4 regions of the Pseudomonas sp. NPDC079086 genome follow, and region 4 is predicted to be linked to each of the others. Evidence: riboswitches for the same ligand, from Rfam matches in the RefSeq annotation. Region 4 holds a riboswitch; each other region holds the start of a gene.
The links. A riboswitch is a leader RNA that binds a small molecule or an ion and turns the genes downstream of it on or off. The one in region 4 is predicted to bind cobalamin.

Region 1 (7,909 bases), 850 kb from region 4:
GTCGAAGATCGACAAGCCTTTACGTGAAGGAACAGAGCTCAAGCTCTCTGGTTGGGAGGACGCTTACTACGGCAAGCTGCCTAAGCAGGTTTTTTACGATGGTGCGCAAGATAAGCTACTCAAACTGAGGGAGTTCGAGTTCAGTGCGTTGTCGCTTTATTCGCTGAAGGTCTATCTCGTCATTGTGGGCTTCAGAGACCGCAGGAATTTCAATATCACGACGATAAACTACACAACGATTGCCTCCAAAGCAGGGGTGCCGAAGCATCAAATCCCGGCCGTGCTTAACCGGCTATACGCGAGCGAGCTGATAGCCTACAAGCAAGCTGACTACTACGAGTCTTCTCAGGCCCAAGCGGATCGAACAAATAGATATCTTGTCCGTGGTCTAGGAGACCGCTGGCCAGCGTTCAATCCAGGGAAGCAAGCAACAACGGAGTGATTGAGCTTCCTCCAGAAGATCGATTGGTGCCCAGAGGGAGTGAACGTCGCCGCGGAGCTGCTCTCCTTCGCAACGCTCACCCTTACCCGCAGAGATGGGCTACCCCCTCATCCTGCTATCCCTAGTCTGCGATTCCACCAGCATATCTGGATGAGGCAGGCCGAATAGTGGAGCTAGATTGCGCTAGCTAGTCCGTTTCGTTGCCCTGAGAAACTAGAGCTGGCAAGTGTAGAGGGAGGCCAAAAATGGCTTCCCTCTACAAGCCCCGTCACCACTGTGTTTCCGGCAAAAGGATGAAACTTTATTTCCATATTTTAGGCCATGGCGAACGGCCTTGCCGCAAATTGGATGATACTTTAACGTCCCATACTGATTTCCATCTCGGTACAACCCCGTCCTAGGCCTTCAGCAGATTGATTTCTATCTAATTGGTTTATAAGTATTTTATAGAATTTTTGAAGCTTGATAACGAAGCTTTAAATTGGATGAAACTTTATTTTCATCCCACACGTGAAGATATAAAAAGTAAGCAGGCGCAGGGTGTGGTCTTTGATACGCACATCATCGCCAACCCGGCCAATACCCGGGAATGGATCGTGCTATTGAAGAAGGGCGCGGGCACCAGCTTCTTTCTGGTTGATGACCAAGAGCAGGTGGAGTCCTTCGCCGACCTCAATGACCTGATCGAAGAGTTGCGCTTACTCGGCATCAAAGGCACAGAGATTCATCTCTAACAGGCTGTAAACCAGGGTCACCCAATGCCCATTCGTTATGCGAGAAGTCTGACCGGCCGCACTCGCAGTGCGGCTGCCAACCGGCATCTTGGGTTTACCCTGGCTTTTGTTGCCGGGGCGATCAATGCCGGCGGATTTCTTGCCGTGCAGCAATACACCTCGCACATGACCGGCATTGTCTCGGCAATGGCCGATAACATCGCTCTGGGCGCGTATGAGCTGGTCTGGGGTGGCCTCGGCGCGGTGCTGTCGTTTCTTCTTGGCGCGGCGTGTTCGACGGTGATGATCAATTACTCACGGCGGCGGCATCTGCACAGCGAATACGCCTTGCCGCTGCTGCTTGAGGCCGTGTTGCTGCTGTGTTTTGGCTTTTTGGGCACGGCAATGGCGCAGATTACCGGCCTGTTTGTGCCGCTGACGGTGATGCTGCTGTGTTTCATCATGGGCCTGCAGAACGCGCTGATCACCAAGCTTTCCAACGCCGAAATCCGCACCACGCATATCACCGGGATCATCACTGACATCGGCATCGAGCTGGGCAAGCTGTTCTATTGGAATCGCACGCGCGGGCCTGAAATAGCCCGGGTGATGGCCGACCGTCAGCGGTTGCGGGTGCTCAGCTTGTTAGCGCTGTACTTCTTCCTCGGTGGGGTGATCGGCGCACTGGGTTTCAGCTACCTGGGGTACATCGCCACCGTGCCGCTGGCCTTGCTGCTGGTGTTGCTGGCCTGCGTGCCGGCGCTGGATGACCTGCTGTTACTCGCACGGAGGGCGCTACGTCGCTGAAGTCGATCGGTTGGTTACGCTCAAGCGTCTGACGACCTGAACAGATGGCGATGCTCGGCGTTATACAGCGCCGAGTCGGCGAACTGTTCGGCGTGCAGCACGCGGCCGACGAGGATCAGTGCAGTACGGCGAAAGCCCTTGGCGCGCACCTGCTCCTCGATGGTGGCGAGGGTGCCACTGACCCAATCCTGATCCGGCCAGCTGGCCCGGTGCACCACAGCAATCGGACAGTCCGCGCCGTAGTGCGGCAGCAACTCAGTGACTATCTTGCTCAGATGTACCACGCCGAGGTGAATGGCCATGGTCGCGCCGTGGCGCGCCAGATCACTCAGCTGCTCACCCGCCGGCATCTCCGACTTGCTCGCATAGCGAGTGAGAATCAGCGTCTGTGCCACCTCGGGCAGGGTCAGTTCGCTTTCCAGCAGGGCGGCGCAAGCAGCGGTCGCAGTGACGCCGGGAATGATCTGGAAAGGAATTTCCAGCCGACGCAGGTGGCGGATCTGTTCGCCAATCGCGCCATACAGCGACGGGTCGCCGGAATGCACGCGGGCCACGTCCTGGCCTTTGCCGTGCGCCTGGGCAATCAGCTCGATAATTTCATCCAGGTGCAGTTCAGCGGTGTTCACCACCTGCTCAGCGCTATGGCCTTCCAACACCGCTGCCGGTACCAGCGAGCCGGCGTAGAGAATCACCGGGCAGCTGCGCAGCAGGCGCTGGCCCTTTACGGTGATCAGCTCGGGGTCGCCGGGGCCGGCACCGATAAAGTAGACGGTCATGACAAATCCTTGGGTGCAATCGACGCCAGCGCGCAGGTGGCACTGGCATTACGGGTTTTGCCGCCGAGCAGGCGGACAGGTTGGCCGCCCAGGCGTTCGGCCAGCGCCTGGGCGCAGGGTTCGGCGACGGCCGGGCTGCCGGTGACGGCCAGAGTAAGTGCGCAAGCTTGAACGAGGTTTTGATAGGGCAGCAGCTCTTCAGGGCTGAAACAGATCAGCTGCAGGCCGAGATGTTCGGCCAGCGCCTGCAGGCCCGGTTCGTCACGCTTGTGCGTGATGCTCGCCAGCCCCGCCAAGTTATCCACATTAAGACCATGCGCCTGCAAACTGTGCAGCAGCAGGCTGAGCAAATCTTCCACACTGCAGCCGCTGCGACAGCCCAGCCCAGCGACTACCTGAATGGCGGCAGCGGGGCGGCTAGGGGCGTTACTGGGGATCATCTGCGGTGCTCGATGTGTGCGGCGGCGTAGCTCACCATGGCGGCCGGCAGTGGTCAACTGCGATTGACCGGCCGCCGTGGCCTGCGTAGCCTTGGCGCGTTCGAGGTTCTTCGCGGCTCTGCCGCTGAAGCTAAGAGGGAACAAGGTGAATGCCTTGGCTGCCCCCGCAACTGTAAACGACTCGTCCCCTTGCGTTGTTCTGCCGCCCAAGCGCTGCAGCACAACAGCCACTGCGTAAACGCGGGAAGGCGAAGGGGGTAGCCGGCGTATCTACGCCAGCCCGGTCGTGAGCCAGGAGACCTGCCTCGTCACGTTTTCGACAACCGGGCGGGGTGATCCGGTGGTGTTGGCTGACGCCCCGTGGCTGTCATGTCTGTGCCGCCTCCTGCTCGTCTTTCTTTCGACGCTATGCAGGACTCGCCATGAAAACCCTCGGCAAACTTCCCGTCACCATCGTTACCGGCTTTCTCGGCGCCGGTAAAACCACCTTGCTCCGGCATATGCTTGGCCACGCTGACGGGCGGCGCATTGCGGTGATCGTCAATGAATTCGGCGAGCTGGGCATCGACGGAGAAATCCTCAAACAGTGCTCCATCGGTTGTAGCGAAGAAGAAGCCAACGGCCGCGTCTTTGAGCTGGCCAACGGTTGCCTGTGTTGCACCGTGCAAGAAGAGTTCTTCCCGGTGATGCGCGAGTTAGTGGCGCGCCGTGGCGAACTCGACCATATCCTTATCGAAACCTCCGGTCTGGCCCTGCCCAAGCCGCTGGTGCAGGCCTTTAACTGGCCGGAAATTCGCAACGCCTGCACGGTGGATGCAGTGATCACTGTGGTCGATAGCCCAGCTGTGGCCGCTGGTACTTTCGCTGCCTTCCCTGACCAGGTCGATCAGCAGCGCAAGCTTGATCCGAATCTCGACCATGAATCGCCGCTGCACGAGCTGTTCGCGGATCAGCTGGCCAGCGCTGATCTGGTGATCCTCAATAAAGCCGACCTGCTCGACGCCGCCACCCTGGCGGCGGTGCGCGCCGAAGTGGCGGAAGAGCTGCCGCCAGCGGTGAAAATTATCGAAGCCCACGGCGGCGAACTGCCGCTGGACGTACTGCTGGGCCTCAACTGCGAAACCGAGCTGCACATCGATGCGCGCAAAACCCACCATGACCTGGAAGGGCATGAAGAGCACGATCACGACGAATTCGACTCGTTCCACGTGGAACTACCGGAGGCCGAGGAAGCGCGTTTGCTGGGCGCACTGAAGGACGTGGTCAGCAAACACGGCATTCTGCGCATCAAGGGTTTCGCGGCGATTCCCGGCAAGCCGATGCGTCTGCTGCTGCAAGGCGTTGGCCAGCGCTTCGACAAACACTTCGACCGCGCCTGGCAGGCTGACGAAGTGCGGGTCAGCCGCTTGATCGTGATCGGTCAGCAGCTTGATCAGGCTGTCATCAGCGCTGAATTGCAGGCGGCATTGGCGAACTAAGCCCCCATGCATCTAATCCGCACCCAGCCCGGCAGCCAAGTACCGGTCGACAGCATCGCCGACCTCGGCCAGACACCGGCCGAGCTGGTGATTCTCTGCACCGGCGATTCGCAGCTGTCGTTACTGGCCGAGGTGGCGCGGCAGTTACCCGAGGATTACCCGAGCCTGCGCCTAGCCAGTCCGGCGCAGTTGAGTAATCACGCCTCGGTGGACCTCTACGTCGAGCAGGTGCTGCAGCATGCCAAGGTCATCCTGATTGCCGTGCACGGCGGCGTCAGTTACTGGCGCTACGGTATTGAGCGTTTGGTTGAGCTGGCCGAGCGCGGTGCGCGGGTGATCATGGTGCCCGGCTGCGACAACCCTGACCCCGAGCTGATGGGCTTGAGCACTGTGCCGCAGGCTGAGGCCGAGCGGCTTTGGCAGTTCCTCCGTCAGGGCGGCGCGCAGAATGCGCGGCAGCTGTTTAACTGCATCGCCAGCCAGTGGCTGCAGCGTGACTATGTCTGGGGCGAGCCGCAGCCGTTGCCGCGCGTGGGCCTCTATCACCCGCAGCAGGCCAGCGCGGTTTTGGCCGACTGGCAGGCTAATTGGCAAGCGACTGCGCCGGTGGTGGCGCTGCTGTTTTATCGCACCCAAGTGCAGGCGGCGAACACCGGCTTTATCGATGTGTTCTGTCAGCGCCTGCAGGCTCAAGGCCTCAACCCGCTGCCGATTGCCGTGGCCAGCCTCAAGGAGGCCGCCTGCCTGGCCCAGGTCGAAACCTGGCTGGACGACACCGGCACGGCGCTGATCATCAACACCACCGCCTTCGCCTTGTCCAACCCGGAAGCACCGAGCGAGCGACCTTTCCGCCGCGATATCCCGGTACTGCAAGCCATTTGCTCGCTGGATAACCATGAGCAATGGCAAGCCAGCGCCCAAGGCCTGGGTTCGCGCGACCTGGCTATGCATGTCGTGTTGCCCGAGCTGGATGGCCGCCTGATTACCCAGCCGATCAGCTTCAAGGGCCTGGCCTGGCGCAGTGAGCGCAGCCAGAGCGATGTGGTGTGTTATCAGCCGCATTTAGCCGGGATGGATTTTGTCGCTGAGCTGGCGCGCAACTGGATCGCCCTGGCCGACAAGGCCAACGCCGACAAACGCATCGCCCTGGTGCTGGCCAACTACCCGACCCGCGATGGGCGCATCGGCAACGGCGTCGGTCTGGACACCCCGGCGGCGGCGCTGAATATCCTCCGTGCACTCGAACAGCAGGGCTATCCGGTGGAGGGCTTGCCCGACAGCGGCACCGCGCTGATCCACCAGCTGCTCGGCGGCGTGACCAATGATCTGGAGATGCTCGACGCACGACCCTGCGCGCAGAGCCTGGCGCTGGAGGACTATCTGGCGTTTTTCCACAGCCTGCCGGCGGCCAACCAGCAGGCGGTGCGTGAACGCTGGGGCGAGCCGCAGAGTGATCCGATGTTCCGAGGCGGGCGGCTGATGATTGCCGGCCTGCGTTTCGGCCTAGCCTTTGTCGGCATCCAGCCGGCGCGCGGTTATCAGCTGGATGTGGCGGCGGTGTATCACGATCCCGATCTGGTGCCGCCGCACGGTTATCTGGCGTTCTACTGCTGGCTACGCCGGGCCTTTGCTTGCGACGCGGTGATCCACGTCGGCAAGCACGGCAATCTGGAATGGCTGCCGGGCAAGAGTGTCGGCCTGTCTGAGCAGTGCTGGCCGAGCGCGATTCTCGGCCCGCTGCCGAATATCTACCCGTTTATCGTCAACGATCCGGGCGAGGGCGCGCAGGCCAAGCGGCGCACCCAGGCGGTGATCATCGACCACCTGATGCCGCCGCTGACGCGCGCCGAAAGCTACGGCCCGCTGCGTGATCTGGAACGTCTGGCCGACGAGTATTACGAGGCCAGCCAGCTCGACCTGCGCCGCGCCGCCGAGCTGCGTGGCGAGATTCTGCTCAAGGTGCGCGAGGCCAGCCTGGATCGCGAACTGGGCCTGCAACTCAACGAAGACCCCAACAGCTGGCTGCCGCAGCTCGACGCTTATTTGTGCGACTTGAAGGAGTCGCAAATCCGCGATGGCCTGCATGTATTTGGCGAATCACCGGCCGGCAGCCTGCGCCGCGATACCCTGCTGGCGCTGCTGCGCATTCCCCGTGGCGACGGCCAGGGCGGCAATGCCAGCCTGCTGCGCGCCTTGGCCAGCGATCTGCAATTGGCCTTCGACCCGCTCGACTGCGACATGGCCGCGCCTTGGCAAGGCCCGCGTCCGGCGCTGTTGGCAGGGTTAAGCGATGAGGCCTGGCGCAGCGCCGGCGATACCCGCGAGCGTTTGGAATTGCTGGCGCTGCGCCTGATCGATAGCACAGATTGCGAAGCCGTGGGTGCGCTCAGTAGCCAGGTACTGCAGCGTTTGCGTGAGCAGATTGCGCCACTGCTGGATGCCTGCGGCGCTGCTGAGATGCACGGCCTGTTGTCGGCTCTGGATGGGCGCTTCGTCCCGGCCGGGCCGAGTGGCGCGCCGAGTCGCGGGCGTCTGGATGTGCTGCCCACTGGGCGCAATTTCTACAGCGTTGATGTGCGCAACCTGCCCACGCCGACGGCTTGGCGCATCGGCGTGCAAGCGGCGGATCGTCTGCTTGAACGGCATTTGCAGGATCACGGCGACCACCTGCGCCAACTCGGCCTGTCGATGTGGGGCACGGCGACCATGCGCACCGGCGGTGATGACATGGCTCAAGCGCTGGCCCTAATGGGCGTGCGCCCGGTGTGGCAGGCCGGCAGCCAGCGCGTTGAACGCTTCGAAGTGCTGCCATTGACGCAACTCGGCCGCCCGCGCGTGGACGTGACCTTGCGCGTGTCCGGCTTCTTCCGCGATGCCTTTAGTAACCTGATTCGCCTGTTCGATGATGCCGTGCAGGCGGTGGTCGATCTCGATGAGCCAGAGGACATGAACCCGCTGTCGGTCCGGGTTTGGCGTGAATCCCTGACTCTGCAGGACAGCGGCCTGGACGAAGTCGAGGCGCGTAAGCAAGCCGGCTGGCGAGTGTTCGGCTCCAAGCCGGGGGCTTATGGCGCGGGCGTGCAGAACGCCATCGACGAGCGCTTGTGGCAAACCCGCGAGGACCTCGCCGAGGTCTACCTGAACTGGGGCGGCTACGCCTACGGCAAACACAGTGAAGGCACCCCGGCGCGGGCGCAGTTCGCCGAGCGCCTGGAGCAGATGCAGGCGGTGCTGCACAACCAGGACAACCGCG
Region 2 (7,909 bases), 840 kb from region 4:
TGGCGGCGGTGGCCAGCGCAGCGGAGACGCCGGGGAATACCTGTAGATCGACGCGCTGCCATTCGGCGTTGGTCGATGCATGCAGGGCTTCCAGCACGGCGGCGGCCATGGCGAATACGCCGGGGTCGCCGGACGACACTACTACTACCCGGCGACCGCTGGCGGCCAGCTCGAAGGCATGCCTGGCGCGATGCATTTCTTCGCGGTTATCGGTGCAGTGGCGCACCTGCTCCGGGCGCAGCGGGCCGGCCATATTGATATAGGTTTCGTAGCCGAGCAGGTCCTGCGCTTCATCCAGCGCCTGGCGCGCGGCGGGCACCATAAATTCAGCAGCACCGGGGCCGAGGCCGATCACGGTCAGGCGGCCACGGGGGCGGCCGAGTTGCGTCGCATCGATCGGCGCAGCGGCCAGCAGCAGACGCAGGTTGGCGTGCTGGCTGTGCAGCGGCGGCAATTGCGTAGCGTCGTCGATAAAGCGTAGCGGCAGGTTGAGCTGCGTGGCGGCGGCGTGCAGCTCGGTTTTGGCCATCAACTCAGGTGCGGCCAGCAGGCAGGCCAGGCTTTGCGCGGCCAGGTTGCTGGCGTGCAGCGCCTGTTGCAGTTCGCTGAGTACGTCGGTGCTGGCGCGTTCGACCCACACAGCCACTTGTTGTGGGTGAATCAATAGCTCATCAACGTTGGCGGCGCGGTTGTGTGGGCTGATATGGATCACCCGATTGGCGCTGTTATCCACCGGCAGTTTGGCCTGGGCCAGCCAGGGCGCGTCGCCTTCAATACGCACGGCCTGACCGCCGAGCAAATCGCTGACAAAGCCTTTGCCCTGTTCGAGGTCGGCCAGTTTATAGCCAGCCGGCGGTTCCAGCAGGCAGGTGCCGAAACGCAGTTCGCCGCTGGTGGTGATTGCCGCACTGACCTCCAGGTGCGCAGCAACTTCGCGCGCCATCCGGTTGACCCCGCCCAGTCCGCCGAGCAGCGGCACTACGGCGCTGCCATCTTCGGCCATGGCCAGCACCGGCGGCTCGCGGTCTTTCTCGCCGAGCACGGCGGCCAGGCTGCGAATCACGATACCGGCGGCGCACAGGGCGATGATCGGCGTACTGGCGCGGTACAGCGCGCGCAGGGTATCGCCGAAGTCTTCATACAGCCGCTCGACATCCGCCACTCGACCGCTCAGGCCGTGAATCTGCGCCTGTGGATAAAGCACCTGGATACGCCGCGCGCAAGGCAGGGCGGAGGGGCCGAGAATGATGATGGCGGGAGCGGCGGTCATAAGGTGTTCCGTGGTTGGCGTAGGAGCGGCCTTGGCCGCGATCAGTGGGTAGGGTGGATGACGCTTTTTCATCCACCATCGCAATTGGTGGATGGGTGAAGCGTCATCCACCCTACGGTTTTCACCTCGGGATCAACCGCGCCATTTTTCGCCGGGGATCACGATCATCGAGAAGTACGGCGAGGACATCGGCTCTACTTCATCCAGCGGTACGATTCGCTGGTTGCCCATGGTCGCGCGTTCGACGTAATGGGCACGCTGGTCGATACCCAGCTCCTGCAGCACGCGGCGGACTTTCTCGAAGTTGCGCCCCAGCTTCATGATCACGGCGGCTTCGGCGCTGTGCAGGCGCTGCTTGAGTTCGTCTTCGGGCAGCACGCCGGAAAGCACGCTCAAGCTCTGATTGCGGTACACCAGCGGGGTGCCGAGCACCGAGGCGCAGCCGAGCATGGAGCACACGCCGGGCACCACTTCCACGTCGTACTGGCCGGCCAGGCGGTCGTGCAGGTACATGTAGGAGCCGTAGAAGAACGGGTCGCCTTCGCAGATCACTGCCACATCAAAGCCGGCGTCGAGCCGGGCGGCGATCTGCACCGTGCAGGTGTCGTAGAAGTCGCTGATCACATCTTCATAACTCAGCGGCGCGGCGAGCTTTTCCGTGGTCACCGGGTACACCAGCGGCAGTCGCTGCTGGGCGTCGGTGAGGTGCTGTTCGATGATGCCGAAGGCGTTGCCGCCCTGGCCGTTGTTGGCTTTGGCCTTGGCCACAAAGTAGCCGACCACCGCTGCCGATTGCAGCAGGCGCAAGGCCTTGAGGGTGATCAGCTCGGGGTCACCGGGGCCAACACCGATGCCGAGTAGGCGGCCTTTTTGCACACTCATCACTCCACCTCCGTGGCCAGGGCGTTGACCGCCGCCACCGCCATGGCGCTGCCGCCACGTCGACCACGGACTATTACATAAGGCACGCCACGGCTGTCGGCGGCCAGGGCGTCCTTGGATTCCGCCGCGCCGATAAAGCCCACCGGCATGCCGATAATCAACGCCGGTTTTGGCGCGCCGGCGTCGAGCATTTCCAGCAGGTAGAACAGCGCGGTTGGGGCGTTGCCGATCACCACCACGCTGCCTTGCAGATGCTCGCGCCAATGTTCCAATGCGACTGCCGAACGGGTATTACCCAGTGCGCGGGCCTGCTCAATCACGCCGTCGTTTTGCAGGGTGCAGATCACCGGGTTATTGGCGGTCAGGCGCGGGCGGGTGATGCCTTCGGCGACCATCCGCGCATCGCAGAGAATCGGCGCGCCCTTGGCCAGCGCGGCGCGGCCGGCTGCACCGGCCCCGGGGGAGAAGCGCAGGTCCTGCACCACATCGACCATGCCGCAGGCGTGGATAACGCGCACGGCGAGCTTTTCCAGATCAGCCGGTATCGCCGACAGGTCAGCCTCGGCGCGGATGGTGGCGAAGGACTGGCGGTAGATTTCCTGGCCGTCGCGGATGTACTCAAGCATCGCTGTTTCCTGTTGTGCAGTGGGCGGCGAACCAGTCGCCGGCCTCGTCGATCGTTATGGCGCTGGCCAGCATTTGGCCGAAACCGGCCGCCTCGGGCGTGCGTTGATAAAGCTGGTAATGCCCGGCGCTGCTGGCCAGCAGCGTAAAGGGCGCGGTATGCGCGGCGGCGCAGGAGCGCGGGCAGGCGCTGAGATGCACCTGCGGCCGCGCTGTGCTGGCGCGCAGGTGCTTGGCGAGCAGCAAGGCGTCGACTTTGCTGTCGGCTAGGCCCTTGGCGCAGGCGGCTGAGCCGGTGCAGGCGATCAGATTGCTAAGCGGTTCCTGCGCGTCAGTGAGCAGGCCGAGTTCGGCCAGCGCGTGCAGCAGTGTGCCTGCCGAGTGCTCTGGGATATTCGGCAGCAGCAGACCCTGCCAGGGCGTCAGGCGCAGGCTGGCATCGCCGTAGTGCTCAGCCAGCTCGGCCAGGGCGCGCAGCTGCGCGGCGTTGATCCGGCCCAGGCGCGCGCTGGCTGCAATCATGCACAGGCCGGCCTGCTGCTGTGGATAAATGCCGAGTGCTGGATGTGGGTGGATCGAGGTGCGCTGCCAACCGAGTGGGGCCGCTTGCAGGGCGAAGGGCAGTTGCGCCTGTAGCTGTTGCAGCAGCTGGCGGGCTGGAGTCACGGCGAGCAGCTGGCGCATCCGGCTATGTTCGCTTCCGGCCAAGTTGAGAAACAGCCTGAGCAGTAGCTCGATTAGCTGCACGACTTGCTCTGCGTCGATCACACCCAGTGGCTTGTCACTCGGGCAACCGGCCAAGCCAAAGGCCAATCGGGCCGGCGATCCGGGCAGGGCGCTAAGCCAGATATCGTGGGGGTGTTCGAGCATAGTCAGGGCTTCGCCGCCGTCCAGCTGCAGGGCGAACTTGGCCGACAGCCCATGCAGCGTCGGGGTGGTTTGCAGCAGGTCGAGCAATGCGGCGGCCAGCGGGCGGGTGTCGAGCAGGGCGTGCGGATCGAGGCCGGCGGCGGGGCTAAATAGCAGGTTGCGCACATCGTCGGCGGCCGGGTTGCTGGGGCCCAGGCCTGCGGCGAGCAGGCGCTCGATCAACTCGGCTTGCTGGCCGGGCAACACGCCACGAATCTGCAGATTGCTGCGGTTGGTCAGCTCCAGCACACCGCTGGCGCAGTGTTCGGCCGCCTCGGCGATGGCGCGTGCCTGGGAGCTGTTGAGTACGCCGCCGGCCAGCTTGACCCGACAGATGCCACCGTCCAGCGCCGGAACGATACGCAGCAGGCCGGGACACGCGCTAGGACGTGGGTCGGGCAGGTCGGCGGAGGTTGGACGGTTGCGCAAAAAGGGTCACCAGCAACAAAGACGCGGCGACCGAACCAGCGAAATCCGCCCACAGGGGATTTCATGGCATCGGTACACCCCGCCCGATGTTGGCACTCGCGACTAGCGTCGTCGGCAGGTCTCCTGGCTGACAGGTCTTTATCTGCCGCGGCCTTCCCGGTTACCCAGTGGCACAGTTGCGGCAGACTCGCTGTTTACAGTTGCGGGGGCAGCCACGGTTTAACCGTGTTCCCTCTTAGGCCCTATGCACAATGGCGGCGGGCACCGACGAAGGCGCTATTATGCCCGCTTTGTTTGACGTGCAGACACCCTTGCTCGTCGGGCGGGCGCAGAGGAGTAGGTATGACGGCCTGGTTAACCCTGGTGGGGATAGGTGAAGACGGCTATGCCGACCTGGGTGAGGCGGCGCGGCTGGCGCTGGGTGAGGCGCAGTGGATTGTTGGCAGCCCACGGCAGCTGGCGCTGTTGCCCAGCGATCTGCCGGGGCAGCACGAACTGTGGCCCAGCCCCTTCAGCCTGGAGCCGGTGTTGGCGCGGCGCGGTACGCCGGTGTGCGTGCTGGCCAGCGGCGACCCGCTGTTCTATGGGGTTGGCGCGAGCCTGGCGCGGCAGCTGCCGACGGATGAGTTGCGGGTGTTTTCCGCACCCTCGTCGGTGTCGCTGGCCGCCGCCCGTCTGGGCTGGCCGCTGCAGGACGTGACGGTGCTGTCGCTGGTGGCGCGGCCGTTGGCGGCGTTGCAGGCACAGCTCTTCCCTGGCGCGCGGCTGCTGCTGTTGAGCAATGACGGCGACAGCCCGGCGGCCGTGGCCGAGTTGCTGCGTGAACGCGGTTTTGGCCCGAGCCGGCTGACCGTGCTGGAGCACCTGAGCGGCGCTCAGGAACGGCGGATTGATGGCCTGGCCAGTGACTGGGCATTGCCGCGCGCTGCTGATCTCAATCTGTTGGCAATCGAGTGCGAGGCTGGCGCTGAGGCGCGCTTGCTGCCGCTGACGCCGGGTTTGCCGGACGACGCCTATCGGCACGACGGTCAGCTGACCAAGCGTGATGTGCGCGCCATCACCCTGGCGCGGCTGGCGCCGCAACCCGGCGAGCTGCTCTGGGATGTCGGCGCTGGCTGCGGCTCCATCGGCATCGAGTGGATGCGCGCGCATACCAGCTGCCGGGCGCTTGCCATCGAGGCCGATGCCGGCCGTCAGGCGCATATCCAGCACAATCGCGACGCCCTCGGCGTGCCTGGCCTGCAACTGGTCGCCGGCCGTGCCCCCGAAGTGCTGAGCGGCTTGGCTGCGCCGGATGCGATTTTTATCGGCGGTGGGGTGACCATCCCCGGTGTGCTGGAGCAGTGCTGGGCCAACCTCAAGCCGGGCGGCCGCCTGGTGGCCAATGCCGTGACCCTGCAAAGTGAAGCGGCGCTGGTGGCCTGGCGTGAACAGGTGGGCGGCGAGCTGACCCGCATCAGCGTGGCCCAGGCGCAGCCGCTGGGCGGTTTCGACACCTGGCGCAGCGCCTTGCCGATAACTCTGCTGGAAGTACGCAAGCCGTGAGTCCGCGCATTCTGCTGCTCGGCGGCACCACCGAGGCGTTGCGCCTGGCGCGCCGTTTAAGCCCCGAAACTATCTACAGCCTGGCCGGGCTGGGCCGGGTGCCGGATGACTTGCCCTGTCAGGTGCGCGTTGGCGGTTTCGGCGGGGCAGAAGGTTTGGCGGGGTATATCCGCGAACAGGGCATCGAACTGCTGCTCGACCTGACCCACCCCTACGCTGCGCAGATCAGCACCAACGCCGCCCGCGCCGCCGAACTGAGCGGGATCGTCTGCTGGGCGCTGCGCCGTCCCGGTTGGCAGGCCGGCGCAGGGGATGACTGGTGCGAGGTGGACGATTGGACCGGACTGATTGCCGCGCTAGACGAGTTCCGCCGGCCGCTGTTTACCCTTGGCCGTGAGCCGCTGGAACACCTGCACGAGATTCCCCTGCATCAGCACTGGACCGTGCGCTGCCTGACGGAGCAGCAAGCCGTGCCGCGTGCGGAGATTATCGGCGCGCGCGGGCCGTTCGATCTGCACGGCGAGCGTGCGTTATTCGCTCGCCTGGGCACGGATGTGCTGATCAGCAAGAACAGCGGCAGCCAGTCCACCGAGCCCAAGTTGCAGGTGGCGCGTGAACTGAGTTTGCCTGTATTGCTGCTGCGTCGGCCCGAGTTGCCAGCGGTTGATCGCGAGTTTCTGCAGCCAGATGCCCTGTGGGAGGCGCTAGAGCGGCGATTGGTCTGAGCGGTCGTCGCGGCTAAAGCCCCACAAGTCACAGATTGTTCCTCACGCTCCGCGTGGGAATTCAGCCCAGGACGCTCTGCGTCCACCACGGTTGCGCAGAGTTCAACTACGTCAGGCACGACGCGGAGCGTTGTAAGCGCAGGTGCCCACTCAGAGCGTGGGCACCATCTGGAATCTGATGCCCCGCCACCCGAGCAAAAAATCCCCTGTTAGACTGCCGCCCCGCTTTGGAGGCCGCCATGACCACGCCCGTTTCCCCTTACGCTCGCATTCTGTTTATTGGCCCAGGCCTCAGCCGTGGTGCGTCGGCTGAGCGTTTGCGCCAGCGCGTCGAGGCGCTGGTGGGCGAGGCGCATGTGCATGACAGCGAGCAGGATCTGCAGCCGTTCTGGCTGGCCCTGGATGAGTCGCCGCGCCCATTGCTGGTGGTGGATCTGGAACCGCGTGCCGATGCTGCTCACCGTGATTGGCTACGTGAGCAGATCGCCGAGCGCACTGATGGCGCGTCGGTGTTTGTGGTCTGCACGGCGATGGAAGATGCCTGGCTCGATGGCCTGGCCGCGCTGCTTGAGCGTACAGCACTGCATACGGCCTGCGGTGATGTGTCCGCCGTGCCGGCGCAGCACGCCTGGTCGCACATTCCGCCGCACGCCCAGCGTCTGCTGCTGTGCAACGGTCCGCGCTGCACACGCAAGGGCGCGCTGGGCCTGTGGAAAACCCTGCGTCAGCGTCTCAAGGCTGCCGGCAAGCTGGAGTGCGAGGGCGGGGTGCATATCACCCGCAGCCAATGTCAGTTCCCCTGCGATATGGGGCCGACTGCGAGCCTTTATCCACAGGGCGAGTGGTTCGGTATCCGTGACGAGGCTGCGGTGATTCGCCTGGTCGACGAGCGTCTGGTGGCCGGACGTGCGGTGCCCGAGCTGCGCATCGATCAGGGCTGAGTGCGCGTTGCTATTTATTTTCATGGCCTGTGTAACGCCAGAACATCTCGTCGCTCTAGTTGAATGCCGGCACGCAAAAACCTTTCGCCCGGCCAATCAAGATCACCTGAGGATACGCACATGACTATGAAATCTACCGCTGCTGCTGGTGCTGCTATCGCCTTCGCTGCTGCTTCCTTGTTTGCTAGCCTGACCAGCACTGTTGTAGTTGCTGAAGAGGCTGTTGTGCACTGCTACGGCGTGACTTCGTGCAAAGGTCAGAACGACTGCAAGACCGCTGAGAACAGCTGTAAAGGTCAGGCAGCCTGCAAAGGCCACGGCTTCAAGTCCATGACCCTGGCCGAGTGCAATAACGCTGGTGGTAAAGTCGGCGAATAAGTGAATCGGGGCGGCCGGACAGCGGCGGCCCCGCATCACTGCATGAGGAACCCTAGATGAATGCTGGACAAGACAGCTTGGGTTTTGGCCTGGGTTTACGCAGTACCTACTACCAAGCCATTCTCGAACAACGCCCGGCGATCGACTGGTTTGAGATCGTCTCGGAAAATTACCTGGTAGAGGGTGGTAAAGCCCTCTACTTTTTG
Region 3 (7,909 bases), on a different contig from region 4:
CTTCGGCGCGCGCCGCTAGCCAGAGGTTTTGAATCGCGCAGGCCAGCGAAGCCAAGTCCATTTCCGGCAAGGTGCGCCGCCCAAATACATGGGCCTCGCGGCCCTCCATCAGGGCCACCACCAGCAGCTCGGCACAGTCGCGAATACCCTCGACCTTTAGCTGCATAAATTCGTCACTGCGCTCGCCCAGAGCCTCGGCGGTACGCACGCGCTCCTCCTCCACCAAACCGTGAATCGCCTCACGCAAGGCCGGGCGGGTGATGCGAATAAAGCGCCAGGGCTGCATCAACCCGACGCTGGGGGCCTGATGCGCGGCTTCGAGCACGCGCGCGAGCAATTCGGGAGCCACCTCGCCGCCGCTGAAATGACGCATATCGCGACGCTCAGCAATAGCGCGATACACCGCCGCGCGCTCTAGCGGGCTAAAGGCTTGCTCACTCATGCAGGCACTCCAGGGAGAAACAGCGCAGCGGCGGCAGCCGGATCGGACGGCAGGTAGAAGTGAATATAGGAGGCCGTCATCCGCCCCTGGCGATAGACCGCCTCACTGGTGCGTTTGTAGTTCGGGCACTCGCCACGGGTCAGCGGTTGCAGTTCGCTGCTAAGCGCCGAGTAGTGAAAGCTGTGGCCGCGTAACAGCCCCTCAGGCAACTCAGCCTGCTGCAAGGCCATGGCGGTCATGCGTGGTTGCAGGCTCGCCTCGCCGCTTAACAAGCCAAGCATCTGCCCGCTGGCGCCTTGCTTATCGGTCAGTTTGTCGAGCAGATAGAGCATGCCGCCACACTCGGCGTGGATCGGTTTGCCGATGGCATGGTGCGTACGAATCGCCTCAGCCATGGGCTGGTTGGCCTCAAGCGTGGCCAGATGCAATTCCGGGTAACCGCCAGGCAGATACAGGCTATCGACCTCGGGTAACTGCGCGTCTGTCAGCGGTGAAAAAAACTTCAATTCGGCGCCCAGTTCGCACAACAGATCGAGATTGGCCTGATAGAGAAAGGCAAAGGCACTGTCGCGTGCCACGCCAATCCGCACCCCCTTGAGCAAGGGTGCGGGCCTTGCCTGCTCCGGCGCGGCGAAGCTGACGGGCGGCGGCAAACGGGTATCAGCACTGGCGGCCAGGGCATCGGCAGCGGCATCCAGGCGTGCATCCAGATCGGCCAGCTCGCCGGCCTGCACCAGGCCCAGATGACGGCTCGGCAAGCCAACTTCGGCACTGCGCGGCAAGGCGCCGTACCAGCGGATCGAGGCCGGCAGCGCATCACGCAGAATCTCGCCATGCCGTGTGCTGCCAACCCGATTGCCGAGCACACCGGAAAATGGCAAATCAGGCTGAAAGGTCGCCAGACCATGGGCCATGGCGCCAAAGGTCTGGGCCATGGCAGAGCCATCGATCACCGCCAGCACCGGCACGCCAAAGTGCCGGGCCAGATCAGCCGCCGAGGGCGTGCCATCGAACAGGCCCATTACCCCTTCGATCAGAATCAGGTCGGCTTCACCTGCCGCCTCCCAAAGCAACCGGCGACTCTCCGCCTCGCCAACCATCCACAGATCAAGCTGATACACAGGTGCACCGCTGGCGCGGGCGAGAATCATCGGATCGAGAAAGTCCGGGCCACATTTGAACACCCGCACGCGCTTGCCTTGGCGCGCGTGCAACCGTGCCAGGGCAGCGGTTACGGTGGTCTTGCCTTGGCCGGAAGCCGGTGCAGCGATCAGCAGTGCAGGACATTGACGTGCGGGCATCAGTACTCCACCCCTTTCTGCGCCTTCACCCCGGCCTTGAACGCATGCTTGACCAGGCTCATTTCAGTCACGGTATCCGCCGCCTCAATCATCCCCGGCAGCGCACCACGACCAGTCACCACCACATGCTGCAGCAGCGGCCGCGCTTCGATATCGGCGAGCACCACGTCGAGTTCCAGGTAAGCGTATTTCAGCGCGATGTTCAGCTCGTCGAGCACTACCAGGCCAACGGCTGAATCATTCAGCAACTGCGCAGCCACGGCCCAGGCTTCACGGGCTTTATCGATATCACGTTGGCGATCCTGGGTTTCCCAGGTAAAGCCCTCGCCCATCACGTGGTAGCTGACTTCATCGGGAAAACGGCGAAAGAAGGCTTCTTCGCCGGTACTGGCCGCACCCTTGATAAATTGCACCACGCCAACCTTGAGGCCGTGGCCCAAGGCGCGGGCGACCATGCCGAAGGCGCTGCTGCTCTTGCCCTTGCCATTGCCGCTGTGCACCAGCAGCAGGCCGTATTCGTCCTGGGCCTGGGCAATTTTTTCATCGATCAGGGCTTTCTTGCGGGCCATGCGCGCCTTGTGCCGGGCGTCACGCTCAATCGATTCAGTCATCGCACTGCTCCACCGCCACAGGGCGATCTGGCTGGAAAAAGCATGCGGAGATAGGGACAGCGCGGGCCTACGCATAGCGCAAACCACACGCCAGCCATCGCCCTCCGCGATGCCGTGGACTGCAACAGGCCGGTCTCCGGGCTTGTGAGCGAACCTTCAGGCTCTAAGCCGCGCCTTCCCATGCATGCAGCACAGTGGCAATTGCGACGTTTAACTCACTTACCGTTGCGGGGGCAGCGTCGGAATAACTGGCGTAAAGACACACAGCGCACCGACTTCCCAGTTTCACCCCGCACACGCACAGCGTTGGGGGCACCTGTTACAAGGCGCGAAGGGTAGAGAGTTCGCGATTAAGCGTCAAACGAATGCGCCATTTAGCGCAGATGGCTTAAGCCACCTGGGTTACTTGGCCTGACACTTCATCTCGGGCGAGCCGTAGCCCCACACCACAGCCGCCTCACCCTGGTGCTCCCAGAATGATTCATTGCACCCCTGGTATTTTCTACCGCTGGTTGCGGGCTGCTGGTACATCAACGACACGCTGTCGGCAAACTCGGCCAGCAGGGTCGCAGGCTCGGAGGGGTAATAGGTGACGATCACTTCCTTGGCTGGCAGGCCATCACACTGAAAATGCACCGGCCCGACAGCTTTGAGCAACGCATAGCGCGCCTGCAATTCGGTAATCCGCAGGCGATAGCTCTCGGTTACGCACTGCTCGCGGTCAGCGGCCTTCCAGCAGTCATTGCGACCTTTTATCCAGCCTCTCTGCTCAGCTTTGAGTACCGGTGGATGCTGGTTCGCGGCCTTGGCCGAAGCCTGCTGATAAACACTCGCCATTTTCTGGTCGAACTCGGCCAGAGCAGGCGTCTGACAAATCAGTTCCTCAATACTGCCAGACGCTACCTTGGTACAGCTGAACGATGGTTCAGCCGCCTGCAGGGTCGCTAACGGCAGGCCGAGCAGAGCCAAAAGGACAAAACGCTTAAGGGTGAACATGGTGACTCCTCGTCCGCTATCCGTTTGTTTTTAATAGCCGTATCCAGGCTTACAGCCTGCTTGCGCCAAGCTGCATGTTTCGTCAGCTAAGGCCAGACCAAAGCATCTACCATTGGCCCTTGAGTACACGCCGGGTTGCTTCACGTACCGTCAGTGGGTAGTCAGTGTTCATGTACCAGACTGCCGGGTGCTCGGTGACAGATAGCGCCCGTTGATCCGGCGATAGATTCGTACGCAACAGTAAAATCACATCGCTGCTGACCCAGGGGTGGCGGTACCAGTAATGATGACCGACGATGTCAAAACCGCGCTCACTGCTATTGCCGGACACATCCAGTAAGGTGACATTGTTTAGGTGCCGCCTGTGTGTGAATTGGTGCAGGCTCTGCTCGGCCCGGCTGCTGCCAATCCGCGCGCCACCGGGCATCAGACGCTGCGCATAGTCCAGTGCCTCATCCTGATCGGACACAGTGATCATCACCTGCTCAGCAACGCGACTGATGGCAGGCAGGCGGCCTTCAAATATTTCCTCAGGGACATCCGCTGCGGCAAAGACCACTGCGCCAATCCGATAACGCTCCTGCAACTGCGCCGTATTCAAATCCGGATGACGATTCTGGAATTCCTGCAACGCTAGAGATGCCACGCGCCCGCCGGCGCTGTATGCGATCAGGTTGATTCGCTCGACAGCGGTATGCCGCGCCAGCAGCTCGATCAACTGCGCCAACGCTTGGCTGGAATCACGAGCGCGACCGACATCGATGCCGAGCAGATAGCTGACAATGTTCTGGTGTGACGGCCAATCGAATGCCAGGCCGACAAAGTCTCTCCCGGCAAAATGCACCAGCTCACCCGTCAGCTCACAGGCATTGGTGAAATCCACCTTCGCGCCATGCACATAGATAATGATTTCCTTGTCGCGGGCCTTATCCAGCGCCAGGTTGATCGCATCGATATAGCTCTGCACCGGCGACGCCAAAGGCACATCAATCGGCCGCTGCACCGGCAGTACCGCTGTTTGCTGAGCCGCAATCAGGCTTAGTGGCAGCTCACGCTCGCGCAGTTCGCTGACCGAGGCCAAATGCAATTGCGACCAATCGCTCTGCTGGTCGCCCAAACGCACCTGGGCGCGGCCCAGCTGCAGGGTGGAGCTGACGCGATTACCATATCCAGCGGCCTCTGGCGCCCGAGTAGTGGCGTAGAACAGTGCCACATCGGGAACCCGTTCTGCGGGCGACAAATGGGCGAAAGGGTCGATAGCAGCCTGGTGATAAATAACCGGCGTGTTCATCAGCATCAGCGGCGCAGGCCCAGCACAAGCGCCCAACAGCAGAGCAAGGCATACACATGACAGCGCGCGTAAACAGGTCATCGGCAGTCGCCACTACTAAGGGGTCAAAAGGTCATTACAAACAAGCAGCAAGCCTAACCGTAATTTAATGCCTGGGCATAAAGCCCGCTGGCTTGCTGGCCAGCCATTCGACAAAAGTCCGCAGGCGCTCATCACTTAGCAGGCTGTCGCGATTGTTGTAGGTCAGCGCCAGCTCCTTTTCGCTGAACAGCCGGTGAATCTGGTTGTGGCAGGCGCGGCAGACCCAGAGTGTGGCGCTGATGCGCTCGCTTTTGCCGAAGCGCTTCTGCACATAAACCTTGTTATGCAGCGCCTTGGGGATCAGATGATGGCGCGTCAAAGCGGCCGCGCGAGCGCAGAGCTCGCAGGCATCGGGTTGCTCGGGCAGACGAATCGGTTCAGGCATACAGGCGGCGCAGGCTTAGCGTTTACGGCACAGGCTCAGACCGTCGCCCAACGGCAGCAGGGACAGGTCAATACGCGGATCATCACGCAGCGCCAGATTGAGCGCCTGAATCGCTCGAGTGTCAGCGCTCTCAGGGTTATCCTCAAGCACGCGACCGCTCCACAGGGTGTTATCGAACAGAATCAGTCCACCCTGGCGCACCAGGCGCAGGGCATGCTCGAGATAGGCTGGGTAATTGGCTTTGTCGGCGTCGATAAACAGCAGATCAATACTGCCGGCCAGGCCTTCAGCCTCTAGCTCCGCCAGGGTCTGTAGCGCAGGCGCCAAACGCTGCTCGATACGCGCACTGAGCCCTGCTTCGCGCCAGTAGCGCTCGGCCGTGGCGTTGTATTCGCCGGGAATATCACAGCAAATCAGCCGACCGCCCTCTGGCATGGCATGGGCCATGCCAGAGGGCGCTATAGCCGGTAAAGGTGCCGACTTCGACAATCCGCCGCGCCCCAGTCAGCTGCACCAGCAAGGCCATAAACTGGCCCTGCTCGGGGGCAATCTGCCAACGCGCCATACTCAGCTGCGCGGTTTCCTCACGCAAGCGCTTGAGCAGCGGTGTTTCACGCAGGGAGACATCCAGCAGGTATTGGTACAGGTCGGAATCAAGATTGAGCGTTCGGTTGGTCATGCCACTCCCTCTGCAAACGGCAACTGTCAGGGGTTGCGCGCTAGTTCCGGGGTGAATACGCGCTTGGCGTTCAGGTAGGTACGTTGCCAGTAGCTGTTGCTCAGGCTGTCCAAGCGCACGGTGCCGCCGCTAGAAGGCGCGTGAACAAAACGTCCATCGCCAACATAGATACCAGCGTGGCTGACCTGGCTGCCGCCATTGGTTGCGAAGAACACCAGATCACCGCTTTGCAGGGCATCACGACCGACGCCTGGAGCGCGCATGCTGATCAGTTCGCGGGTCGAACGCGGCAGACTGATGCCAGCCGCATCGCGGTAGACATAGCCAATCAGGCCACTGCAATCAAAGCCACCCTCGGGGGTATTGCCGCCGTAGCGATAGGGCGTACCGACCAGGCCCAGGGCGCGAAACAGCACATCCTCGGCATTGCCGTTAAAGCTGCCGATTGGCGCATGCACAACAGGTTTTGGGGTTGGGGCGGGGGCATTGCTGGCGCAGGCACTGAGCAGCGCGGCAAGCACAATCAAGCTGAGACGGGCGATAGCGGTCATGGACGAGCGATCCTGAGCCGGGATGCGCCCTACTCTGCCGGCTTGCACATCGTAGTGCAAGCTTTAGCTTTGCTTGGCAGGTTGTTGAAAATTATCAAGATCGGCCAGGAGTACCGATATATCGCAGCGACTGAAGAGACTCAGCAACCGATAACAGGGCTCAAGGATGACGAACGATCGAATCACTCGGCGCCAGTGCAAGAGCACGTTTTGCCTCGATAAAAGTGCGCTTCCAGTAGCGATCATCCAGGCTGTCGACCCGCACACCGCCACTGCGGCTGCTGGAGGAATGGATGAACTGGTCATCGCCCATATAGATGCCCGCATGGCTTACTCGACCACGGCCGTTGGTCGCGAAGAACAGCAGATCACCAGGTTTGAGATCGTCACGATCCACCAGCGGTGCATCGATATTGATCATGTCGCGGGTTGAGCGCGGCAGCTTCATACCGGCCTCTTCCTTAAACAGATAACCGATAAAGCCACTGCAATCGAAACCCGAGCTTACTGAACCACCACCAAAACGATAGCGCGTGCCGACTAGCGACAGGCCATGAGAAAGGATGCTGTCAGCCAGCTGTGGCAGTTTGTAGGCTTTGTCTTCAGTGAAGTCACCCAGAGCCGCTTCTTTGGCTTGTTCGTCAAACTCGGCAAGTTCTGTCGAGGAGAACACAGAGGGCTGTGATACCAGCTCTTGCTGCGGTGCATGGTTGGCGCAGGCGGCCAGAAACAGGGAGAGTGCAATAGGCACGAGGGGTGCGAGGCGCTTGAGCATGGGCACGACCGTGTCGATGAATTTCACAAGAGCGCGACTATGCCTTCTATGACATGCATTTGCAAATTCTATGGATCTAAATGTGACTCAGTAGTTCCGGCAAAACATCTAACGCCCGCCCTTGCAGATACACATCCACCTGGGCGCTCAAGTCAGTGCGCTGTGGGTTGATCTCCGCCGTAAACCCACCAGCCTGGCGTGTGCGTAGCAGCGGCTCGACGATGTACGGGAAGCTCGCGCTGGTACCGATGCTGATCACCACCTCGAAGCCTTTGCGCACCTGGGCGTAAAGTGTGTCTATCGCCTGCTCGGGCAACATTTCCTCAAACAGCACCACGGGTGGGCGCAGTACTCCGGCGCATTGCCGACACCTGGGCGGCAGCGGCCGCTCAAGATGCTCGGCCAACTCACTGTCGACAGCCCCGCAGGACTGGCAATACAACGGCGCCAACTCACCGTGAATCTCGATCACCCGCTCCATCGGGCTGCCTACCGCGCGGTGATAGCCATCAATGTTCTGGGTCAGCAGCCAGCACTGCGGCTTTTTGCGCTGCAGTTCGGCAATCGCATGATGCCCGGCATTGGCCTGGGCACCCAGGCATGCCTTACCCAGCTCGGCTAGGTATTTCCAGCACAGCGCCGGATTCCGCTGCAGCATCGAGCCGGACAGCGCTTGCTCAATCGGCAAGCCTTCGGCGGTGTGGCCGTTATACAGGCCGCCGAGACCGCGATAAGTGGGTAAACCGGAATCGGCGGACAGCCCGGCACCGGTAATCAGCAGAATGCGTTCAGCCTGC
Region 4 (7,909 bases):
ACTTACGAAACGCCGCAGGGTGCGTGACGGTGATGCTGTAAGTGCCCGGCACCTGCACCTTGGCATAAGCACGCACAGTGGTCGGCACTTCGCCCTGACACAGATAGATCAGGCGCAGCTCTGGGTAACGGAACTGGCACTGCTGGGCGGCATCTGGCTTGATGCGCTCTTTCAGGTAGCGCTTGAGCGCCTGACTGAGAGCGGTGGTCGCCTGCAGGTGCAGAGCGGCCAGACGATCCACCGCTTCTTCAGCGGTTTTGGCGACAATAAAGTCATCGGAGCAAGGGTTCACAAGGCACCTTCCTGGCTGAACGTAATGGCTCTATCTTGCCCTGATCCGCCGCGTTTGCGATAGCGCGGTGTTGCCTGTGCTGGCTACTTGAGCAGCGCTTGCAGATCCTCAGGAATATCCTGAGGGGTCAGCGGACCGACGCGACGCGTACCCGGATTCCCCGAGGGTAATAGGCCTAACAACGAGCCTAGGCTACCGGGAATGCGCAGCAACTGCGCCAGCCCTTCGGCCCAGTCACGCTGGCGCCAAGCCCATGCAAGCATCCACAAATGACTGCGCAAGTGCTCGTTGAAATAACGCTGACCGAGAATATGCGCTCGCTCCAGATGGTGTAGCTCGGCGGCTGGATCAAAGCCGCACTGGGCGCGGGCCAGTTGGTATTCTTGCCAAAAGGCGTGTTCACGGGTCATGGCAACGCTCCTCGTTAAGCTGCACAGTCAGTCTGCAAGTGCGAGGCCGCCCCCAGGTCAAGCAACAACAGCTAATCTTCAACAACCCCAGTTCCTGAGGAAAACGCATGCCGCGCGCCCTGCTCACACTTGTGCTGTGCCTATTACCCAGTTTTCTGCTGGCCGACACCCTGGACGGCCACTACCTGACTACGCTGGACGGCCAGCCAGCCGAAATGCACCTGCGCAGTCAAGGCCAGCAAGTCAGCGGGGAATATATCGAGGGCGGCACGTTGCGCCTGCAGATCAGCGGCAGCTTTGACGGCCAACTGCTCAGCGCGCAGATCAGCGAACCGCAATCCGGGCAGTTGATCGCCAATATGAATGCCACCTACGCCAATGGCGTGCTCAACACCCATATCGCCGCGCGCAATCCGACTACCGGAGCAACCCTGGAACGCAAGGCGCTGTTCCACCGGCAAAACATTAGCGCTGCAGCGGCCACGCAAAGTAGCCGCCCAAGCAGCAGTGCAACACGCGACCCAGCGCTGATCGGAACCTGGATACACGAGAAAATCATCAACAGCGGCGGCGCCAATTTCGCGTCGATGACCACCCAGATGATTCTGCAACTGAGTGATGACGGCAGCGTTTCGCAATGGACGCGCAGCGTGGCAGGCGGCTCAGACTGGAACTACGACAGCCCTGGCGAGCTGCAATACAGCGGGCGCTGGCAGAGCAACAACGGCTTGCTGGAGGTGCAGATGCAAGGCCGCAGTGACTATCAGCCTGCCGCCTACTATCGCTTCAGTGACCAGTACCTGGTCACTGAGAGCAATACCGGCAAGCTGATCTGGCAGCGCCGCCGGTGATCAATCAGGCAGGCTGGTGCAGCCGCGCGTTGAACAACGGCCCACGGCTATAGGCGGACAGCGCCTTGGCGGCGGCCAGCACACCCAGATCGACCAGTGGCTCGATCAGGATCACGCTCATATAGGCCAAACCGAAGCTACCGACGGCAGCCAGGTTCTCGCCGGAGAAGCCGTTACCGTAGACCGCCCAGAAACCGACCCAGGCAACGATGCCACCCTGATAAGCCGTCGACAGCGCCAGCGCCTGCTTGTAGGAGAGGTCCACATACGCGGTGCCCGGCGCAATCAGGCGCTTGGCCAGCAGGCTGATACCCCACAGCGGTACCAGCAGCGTGGTCACGTTCATGCCGTACTGCGGCAAGTCGAACTGAGCGAACAATAGCCCCTGCAGCAACAGGCCAAGCGCCAGACCGATAGCCGTTGCCCCGGCGCCAAACAGCAGCAGCAGAGTTGAGCCGAGGATCAGGTGTACTTCGGAAACGCCAACCGCCTGATGCGGAAAGACCTCGAAGAAGCAAAACACCAACGCAGTGGTCAGCAGGCTACGTAAGGTCAGGGCAGCAATGCCGCCGTTGCTGCGTACGCTGTCGAGGGCAAGCTTGGCCGTGAGGCCAAAGGCACCCGCTGCGGTTGCATAACTGAGGAAGAGTTTGGCGCCAGTAACGACTTCTGGTTCGATGTGCATAGAGATTCCTGTACCGCGCCCACCGCGCGATGATCTGGATTGAGGGATTGGGCATCGTGCCCGGCTTCGATGGCAGGTCTCCTGGCTCACGGTTTACTACTTCGCCCGCCTTCCCAACCTTGCGGTCAGTGGCATGTGGGCGTCGCTCGCCGCTTACAGTTGCGGGGGCAGCCATGGCTTCGGTACGTGTAGCAGTACCCACCATGTTCCCTTTTCATCCGCTCGCGTAACACGCTGCGGAACCATCGGCGGCCACCTTACCCGGCCGCACGCAGAAATGACATAGCCCGGCGCAGAGGACCGGGCTCAAGGTAAAGCAGAACACTGCAATTCGCGCAAAAGCCCTTGCTAGACGGGCATACACCTCACACCAGGTGCGGCGTGCTGCGCGCCAACAACGCCTCAACTTCCACTCCGCGCGGCAAGGTGCCGTAGACACGACCACCCTGGCCGCCCAGGCGGCTGGCGATAAAGGCATCAGACACCGCCGCATTACCGGCTTCCAGCAGCAACTTGGCTTGCAGCGCCAAAGCCACGTCTTCGGTGAGTTGGCGAGCGCGGTACTGGATATCGGCGGTGTCGCGGAAATCCGCCTGCAACTTGGCAACATGCGCCTTGAGCCTTGCATCACCGTGGCCGTCGCCCAGCTCATGGAACAGCGCATCAAGCACACCTGGTTCCTTAGACAGGGCACGCAACACGTCCAGGCATTGCACGTTGCCCGAACCTTCCCAGGTGGAATTGACCGGTGCTTCGCGGTACAGGCGCGGCAGGATGGTTTCCTCGACATAACCGGCGCCGCCCATGCATTCGGCGGCCTCGTTGATCATGGCCGGCGCCCGTTTGCAGATCCAGTATTTGCCCACAGCGGTGACGAGCCGAGCGAACTTGTCTTCCTGCTCGTCGTGCGGATTATCCAGCGCCTTGCCCATACGCATGGTCAACGCTAGCGCCGCCTCACTTTCCAGGGCCAGGTCAGCCAGTACGTTCTGCATCAACGGCTGTTCGCTAAGCACGCGGCCGCCCACCTGGCGATGGGCACAGTGGTGCGCGGCCTGGGTCAGCGCCTGACGCATCAGCGCGCTGGAGCCGATCATGCAGTCGAAGCGGGTCAGCGCGACCATCTCGATAATGGTTGGCACGCCGCGGCCTTCCTCGCCGACCATCCAGGCCAGCGCGCCGCGGAACTCCACTTCGCTGGAGGCGTTCGACCAGTTGCCCAGCTTGTTTTTCAGGCGCTGGATATAGAACTCGTTACGCGAACCATCCGGACGATGGCGTGGCAGTAGAAAGCAGGTCAGCCCCTTAGCGGTATACGCCAGGGTCAGAAAGGCATCGCACATCGGCGCCGAGCAGAACCACTTATGGCCAACCAGCTCATAGGCCTGACCCGGGCCACCCAGGCCAACCGGATAAGCCCGCGTGGTGTTGGCGCGCACATCAGTACCGCCCTGCTTCTCGGTCATGGCCATGCCGATGGTCGCCCCGGTTTTCTGCTCTATCGGCAGGTTGCGCGGGTCGTATTGGGTCGAGAGGATTTTTGGCAACCACTTCTCGGCCACATCGGCCTGTAGCTTGAGTGCGGGCACGCTGGCGAAGGTCATGGTCAGCGGGCAGCCGCTACCGGCTTCGGCCTGGCTGTGCAGGTAGCTCATCGCGGCACGTGCCACCTGGGCACCGGCACGCGGGTCAGTCCAGGGCATGGACGGCAGGCCGTGTTCGATAGCGGCGCTCATCAACTGGTGGTAGGCCGGGTGAAACTCAACCAAATCAGCACGATGACCATAACGGTCATGGCTCTTAAACACCGGCTTATTTTCGTTAGCGAGAAAACCAGCGACCATCAGCTCACCGCCGGCCAGACCGCCATATACATCCAGACGCTGCTCGGCCCAGCCACCGCCAAAACGCTTGGTCCACTCTTGCAGCGGCAGGTCGACGCGGTACAGATTGGCGCCATCCAGCGACGGCACTTGATTGAACACTTCATGGGTTTCGGCGTGTTGGCTGGCGTTCATGGCTGAGGCTCCTCTTCAGGCAATGGGGCGCCCACGACGCGTAGACAAAAGGTGACTAAGGCCTGGCTGACTTCAGCCAGGCTGGGGGCGGGGTAACCGGCTTCGCGGGCCGCACGCGCTGGCGGCGACAAAGGGCCGACCAGCGCTTCGGCGATGGCGCCAACCAAGCAGGCAGCAACCAGGTTGATCTGCTGCACGCGGAATACGCCGAGCGCGGCGCCTTCCTGCAACAACTCAACGAACAGCTCCGCGTAGGCTTCGCGGTAGAACAGGCGCTGCTCGTCGACTTCCGAATCAACCGGCTCGGCGATCAGGGCAAAGGCCAAACGACGGCTGTCCCAGGCCCGCGCCGCAAAGCGCTCAAGCCCTGCGCCCAGGCGTTGCTCCGGACGACCGGTTCCGCGCATGGTGGCGGCCAACGCATCGACTTCACGCTGGCTGGCCACGGCAAACACCTCGGCTGCCAGGCTTCCCTTGCTGCTGAAGTGGCGATACAGGCTGCCAGTGGCGATGCCAACATCCTCGGCCAGCGCTTGCATGGTCAACGCCGCAAAACCGCCCTCGGCAACCCGTGCAAGCGCGGCGTCGATAATGCGCTCGCGCAGGGCTTGATCGCGATCGATACGCAGTGCAGTGGTGCGATAAGCCATGGTCTGAATCCTGATTCACTATTGATCAAGTGAATCAGGATTCAGAGTTTGGCTAAAGGGCGATTCCGGGCACAACAGCGGGCATATTGGCCAGCCGTTGGCGCATGCCACCTAAGGGATCAGGACTCGCGGCAGAGCACCCAGTCATGCAACAGATTACGCAGCTGCTCGAACTTCACCGGTTTGGCCAGGTAGTCGCTCATCCCAGCGGCCAGGCAGCGCTCGCGGTCGCCGCTGTGGCTGTGGGCGGTAATCGCCAGCACCGGCAGCAGCTGACAGCCAGGCAGGTTGCGCAGCGCGCGGCAGGTGGCGAAACCATCCATGACCGGCATCTGGCAATCCAGCAGCACCGCGTCAACGGTCGCGCTGCGCAACACTTCCAACGCTTCGGCACCGTTGTCAGCGGTACGCACCTGATATCCCAGCTTGAGCAACATGCCGCGGGTCACAAGCTGATTGATCGCGTTATCTTCGACGATCAATACCGTGCACTGCTCAGGCGCGCGCAGCGCCGGGCCGGTGGCGCGCAGCACCACTGCGGCCGGAGTGGTCATCTGCACGGGCAAGGCCAGCGGCAGCTCCAGGCGGAAACAGCTGCCCTGCCCTGGCTGGGATTCATGGCTGAGGTCGCCGCCGAGCAGGTCGACCAGTTGCCGGCAGATTGCCAGGCCAATACCCAGGCCGCCGTACTCGCGGGTCATCGAACCATCCAGCTGCTGGAAGCGCTGATACAGCTTAGCGTCGGCCGGCACCGCGAAGCCCACGCCGCTGTCGATCACCTCGATGCGTAGCGGCAAAATATCGCTGGCCGTGCCGCCACGACTGACCCTTACCCGCACCTCGCCATGCAAGGTGAACTTGATGGCGTTATCCAGCAGGCAATTGAGGCTCTGCAGCAGTTTGCTGGCGTCGCCTTCCAAGGTATCCGGCAGGCTGTCGTCCAGTTCCAGAATAAAGCGCAGACCCTTTTCTTCGGCGCGCGGCGCGTACTGCGCACGCAGGCCATCGAACAGACCGCGCAGGCTGAATGGCTCGCGCCGTGGATACAGGCGGCCCGCTTGCAGTTCGGTGAGGGCAAGAATGTCATTGACCATGCGCATCATGTCGCGGGCAGAGCTGGCGGCCGTGCGCTGGTAGTGCGCCAGTTCACCGTCGATCTCAAGCATCTGCATCAGCTCCAGCGAACCGATCACCCCATTCATTGGTGTGCGCAGCTCGTGGGTGACGGTGGCAAGGAACTCATCCTTAAGGCGGTTGCTGTTGGCCAGTTCCTGGTTGAAGGCTTCGAGCTTGAGCCCGGCCTCCTGCAGGATGCGCGTGCGCTCTTCCTTCATTGCGTTGATGCGGTCGGCCAGTGCCAGCGAGAGCAGGCCTACTTCCAGCGCCGAACCGATCTGGCTGGCGTACATGGTGAGGAACATGTTCGGCAGGTAGCCCAACACCATCAGCGTATTGATCATTCCGCCGGCGAGAAATGCAGTCCAGGCGATGATGAAATAGCGCGCCACGCGCATACCGCGCATCCAGGCGAGGATGCCCGCGCTGAAGATCACCACGGTAAAGCCCAGCGCCAGGTAGGTGGCCAAGCGCAGCGACAGGGCGTAACTGGCCGTCAGTGCCAGGGTCATCACCAGCACGCCGGAGGCCATCATCAGCAACAACGCACGATCGACCCAAGGACTGTGCTCGGCGGTATGCAGGAAGCTGCGGGCGAACTGACAGCCGAACAGCGCCGCCGCACCAATCAGGAACGGCGTGGCAGCGTTCGCCCACCAGGGGCTGTTGGGCCAGAAATATTCGATAGCCGCGCCGTTAACCGACAGCTGATAGAAGCCGAACGAGGCTATATAAAGGATGTAATACAGGTAGCTGGTGTCGCGGACGCTGAGGAAGATAAACAGGTTGTAGATCAACATCACCAGCAGCACGCCGTAGATGATACCCAACACGTAGATGCGTGCCGGCTGCTCTTCCAGATAGGCATTCGGTGCCCACAGGGTCAGCGGTGCCTGAATCGAGCCCTGGCTTTCCAGGCGCAGGTATACGCTTTGCGGTTGCGCCGGCGGCAACCTCAGCTCAAACACATAATTGTGCTGTTTGATTTCGCGACTGGAGAACGGCAAGGCATCGCCAGTGTGCTGACTCAGCTGATAACGCCCCTGTGCATTGGGCAGGAACAGCTGCACATGATCAAGCGGCGGATAAGCCAGCTCGAGTAACCAGGGCTGCGCACCTGTGGCCTGTTGCGGACGATATTCCAGATCCAGGCGCAGCCAGAACACCGAGCGCGAATAACCGGCGTTCAGTACACCTTTGTCGTGCTGACGGAAACTGGCCTGCAGGGCAGGCGAGGTGATGTCCTCGATGCTGGCATCGCCGCGAACATCCTCAAATACCGACATGGCCTTGCCGAGCGGCAGGCTGCGGGTGTTTTCGTCAAAAACCAATGCCCCGGCCAACCCTGGCACCAGCATGAAGAAACAGAGAAGGATGTAGTGCATGCAGCTCAGCCAAAGTATGCCAACAGTGCATTAAACAGCGCTGCAGGAACGGTGTATTCAGAAGCTCAGCACTCTAGCATAGGCATTTGCGCCAGAGGCCCAGGAAAAACCTGAACTGCCTGGGGTTTTTCACCTTAACTAACACAGGCTGCAGCACGGTATGCGCGTGCGACAGATCGTCCGCCAGGCGGGCTTTCCTGGCGTTTCGGGGTCTGCAAGCCGTGGTTTGGTGGTAAGCTCGCGCACCATGAAAATGCCTACCTCTCGCCCCGTAGTGCTGTGCCTGTCCGGTCATGACCCAAGTGGTGGTGCCGGCCTGCAAGCCGATATCGAAGCCCTGCTCGCCCAAGGCTGTCACGCTGCTCCCACCGTGACCGCGCTGACCGTTCAGGACACTGTCAACGTTTCCGACTTTCGCGTGCTCGACCGCGACTGGGTCTTGGCCCAGGCCAATGCGGTGATCAACGATCTACCCGTAGAAGCCGTCAAGCTGGGCATGCTT

Region 1: it holds a riboswitch for cobalamin, as region 4 does, so the genes downstream of both, cobW (cobalamin biosynthesis protein CobW) here and ACIGEK_RS07420 (energy-coupling factor ABC transporter permease) in region 4, are expected to answer to the same signal.
Region 2: it holds a riboswitch for cobalamin, as region 4 does, so the genes downstream of both, cobG (precorrin-3B synthase) here and ACIGEK_RS07420 (energy-coupling factor ABC transporter permease) in region 4, are expected to answer to the same signal.
Region 3: it holds a riboswitch for cobalamin, as region 4 does, so the genes downstream of both, cobO (cob(I)yrinic acid a,c-diamide adenosyltransferase) here and ACIGEK_RS07420 (energy-coupling factor ABC transporter permease) in region 4, are expected to answer to the same signal.

Annotation. Positions count from the first base shown of each region.
Region 1 covers NZ_JBITTY010000001.1:738,269-746,177, forward strand. The annotation lists gene ACIGEK_RS03570 (hypothetical protein) at 1-442, shown strand, start outside; gene ACIGEK_RS03575 (hypothetical protein) at 928-1,176, shown strand; gene ACIGEK_RS03580 (YoaK family protein) at 1,201-1,962, shown strand; gene cobM (precorrin-4 C(11)-methyltransferase) at 1,983-2,738, opposite strand; gene ACIGEK_RS03590 (cobalamin biosynthesis protein) at 2,735-3,178, opposite strand; cobalamin riboswitch at 3,265-3,501, shown strand; gene cobW (cobalamin biosynthesis protein CobW) at 3,601-4,656, shown strand; gene cobN (cobaltochelatase subunit CobN) at 4,663-7,909, shown strand, end outside.
Region 2 covers NZ_JBITTY010000001.1:753,763-761,671, forward strand. The annotation lists gene cobJ (precorrin-3B C(17)-methyltransferase) at 1-1,270, opposite strand, end outside; gene ACIGEK_RS03640 (precorrin-2 C(20)-methyltransferase) at 1,403-2,155, opposite strand; gene ACIGEK_RS03645 (precorrin-8X methylmutase) at 2,152-2,778, opposite strand; gene cobG (precorrin-3B synthase) at 2,771-4,114, opposite strand; cobalamin riboswitch at 4,210-4,398, opposite strand; gene cbiE (precorrin-6y C5,15-methyltransferase (decarboxylating) subunit CbiE) at 4,457-5,659, shown strand; gene ACIGEK_RS03660 (cobalt-precorrin-6A reductase) at 5,656-6,384, shown strand; gene ACIGEK_RS03665 ((2Fe-2S) ferredoxin domain-containing protein) at 6,624-7,325, shown strand; gene ACIGEK_RS03670 (hypothetical protein) at 7,446-7,703, shown strand; gene ACIGEK_RS03675 (DUF692 domain-containing protein) at 7,760-7,909, shown strand, end outside.
Region 3 covers NZ_JBITTY010000002.1:628,270-636,178, forward strand. The annotation lists gene bluB (5,6-dimethylbenzimidazole synthase) at 1-442, opposite strand, end outside; gene ACIGEK_RS12450 (cobyrinate a,c-diamide synthase) at 439-1,743, opposite strand; gene cobO (cob(I)yrinic acid a,c-diamide adenosyltransferase) at 1,743-2,354, opposite strand; cobalamin riboswitch at 2,464-2,689, opposite strand; gene ACIGEK_RS12460 (MliC family protein) at 2,757-3,350, opposite strand; gene ACIGEK_RS12465 (alpha/beta hydrolase) at 3,457-4,641, opposite strand; gene ACIGEK_RS12470 (hypothetical protein) at 4,787-5,107, opposite strand; partial or broken gene ACIGEK_RS12475 (O-methyltransferase) at 5,123-5,786, opposite strand; gene ACIGEK_RS12480 (C40 family peptidase) at 5,813-6,337, opposite strand; gene ACIGEK_RS12485 (C40 family peptidase) at 6,498-7,112, opposite strand; gene ACIGEK_RS12490 (NAD-dependent deacylase) at 7,189-7,909, opposite strand, start outside.
Region 4 covers NZ_JBITTY010000001.1:1,589,366-1,597,274, reverse strand. The annotation lists gene amn (AMP nucleosidase) at 1-292, opposite strand, end outside; gene ACIGEK_RS07430 (DUF3703 domain-containing protein) at 376-702, opposite strand; gene ACIGEK_RS07425 (hypothetical protein) at 810-1,553, shown strand; gene ACIGEK_RS07420 (energy-coupling factor ABC transporter permease) at 1,558-2,238, opposite strand; cobalamin riboswitch at 2,292-2,500, opposite strand; gene ACIGEK_RS07415 (acyl-CoA dehydrogenase family protein) at 2,604-4,256, opposite strand; gene ACIGEK_RS07410 (TetR/AcrR family transcriptional regulator) at 4,253-4,906, opposite strand; gene ACIGEK_RS07405 (7TM diverse intracellular signaling domain-containing protein) at 5,026-7,407, opposite strand; gene ACIGEK_RS07400 (hydroxymethylpyrimidine/phosphomethylpyrimidine kinase) at 7,655-7,909, shown strand, end outside.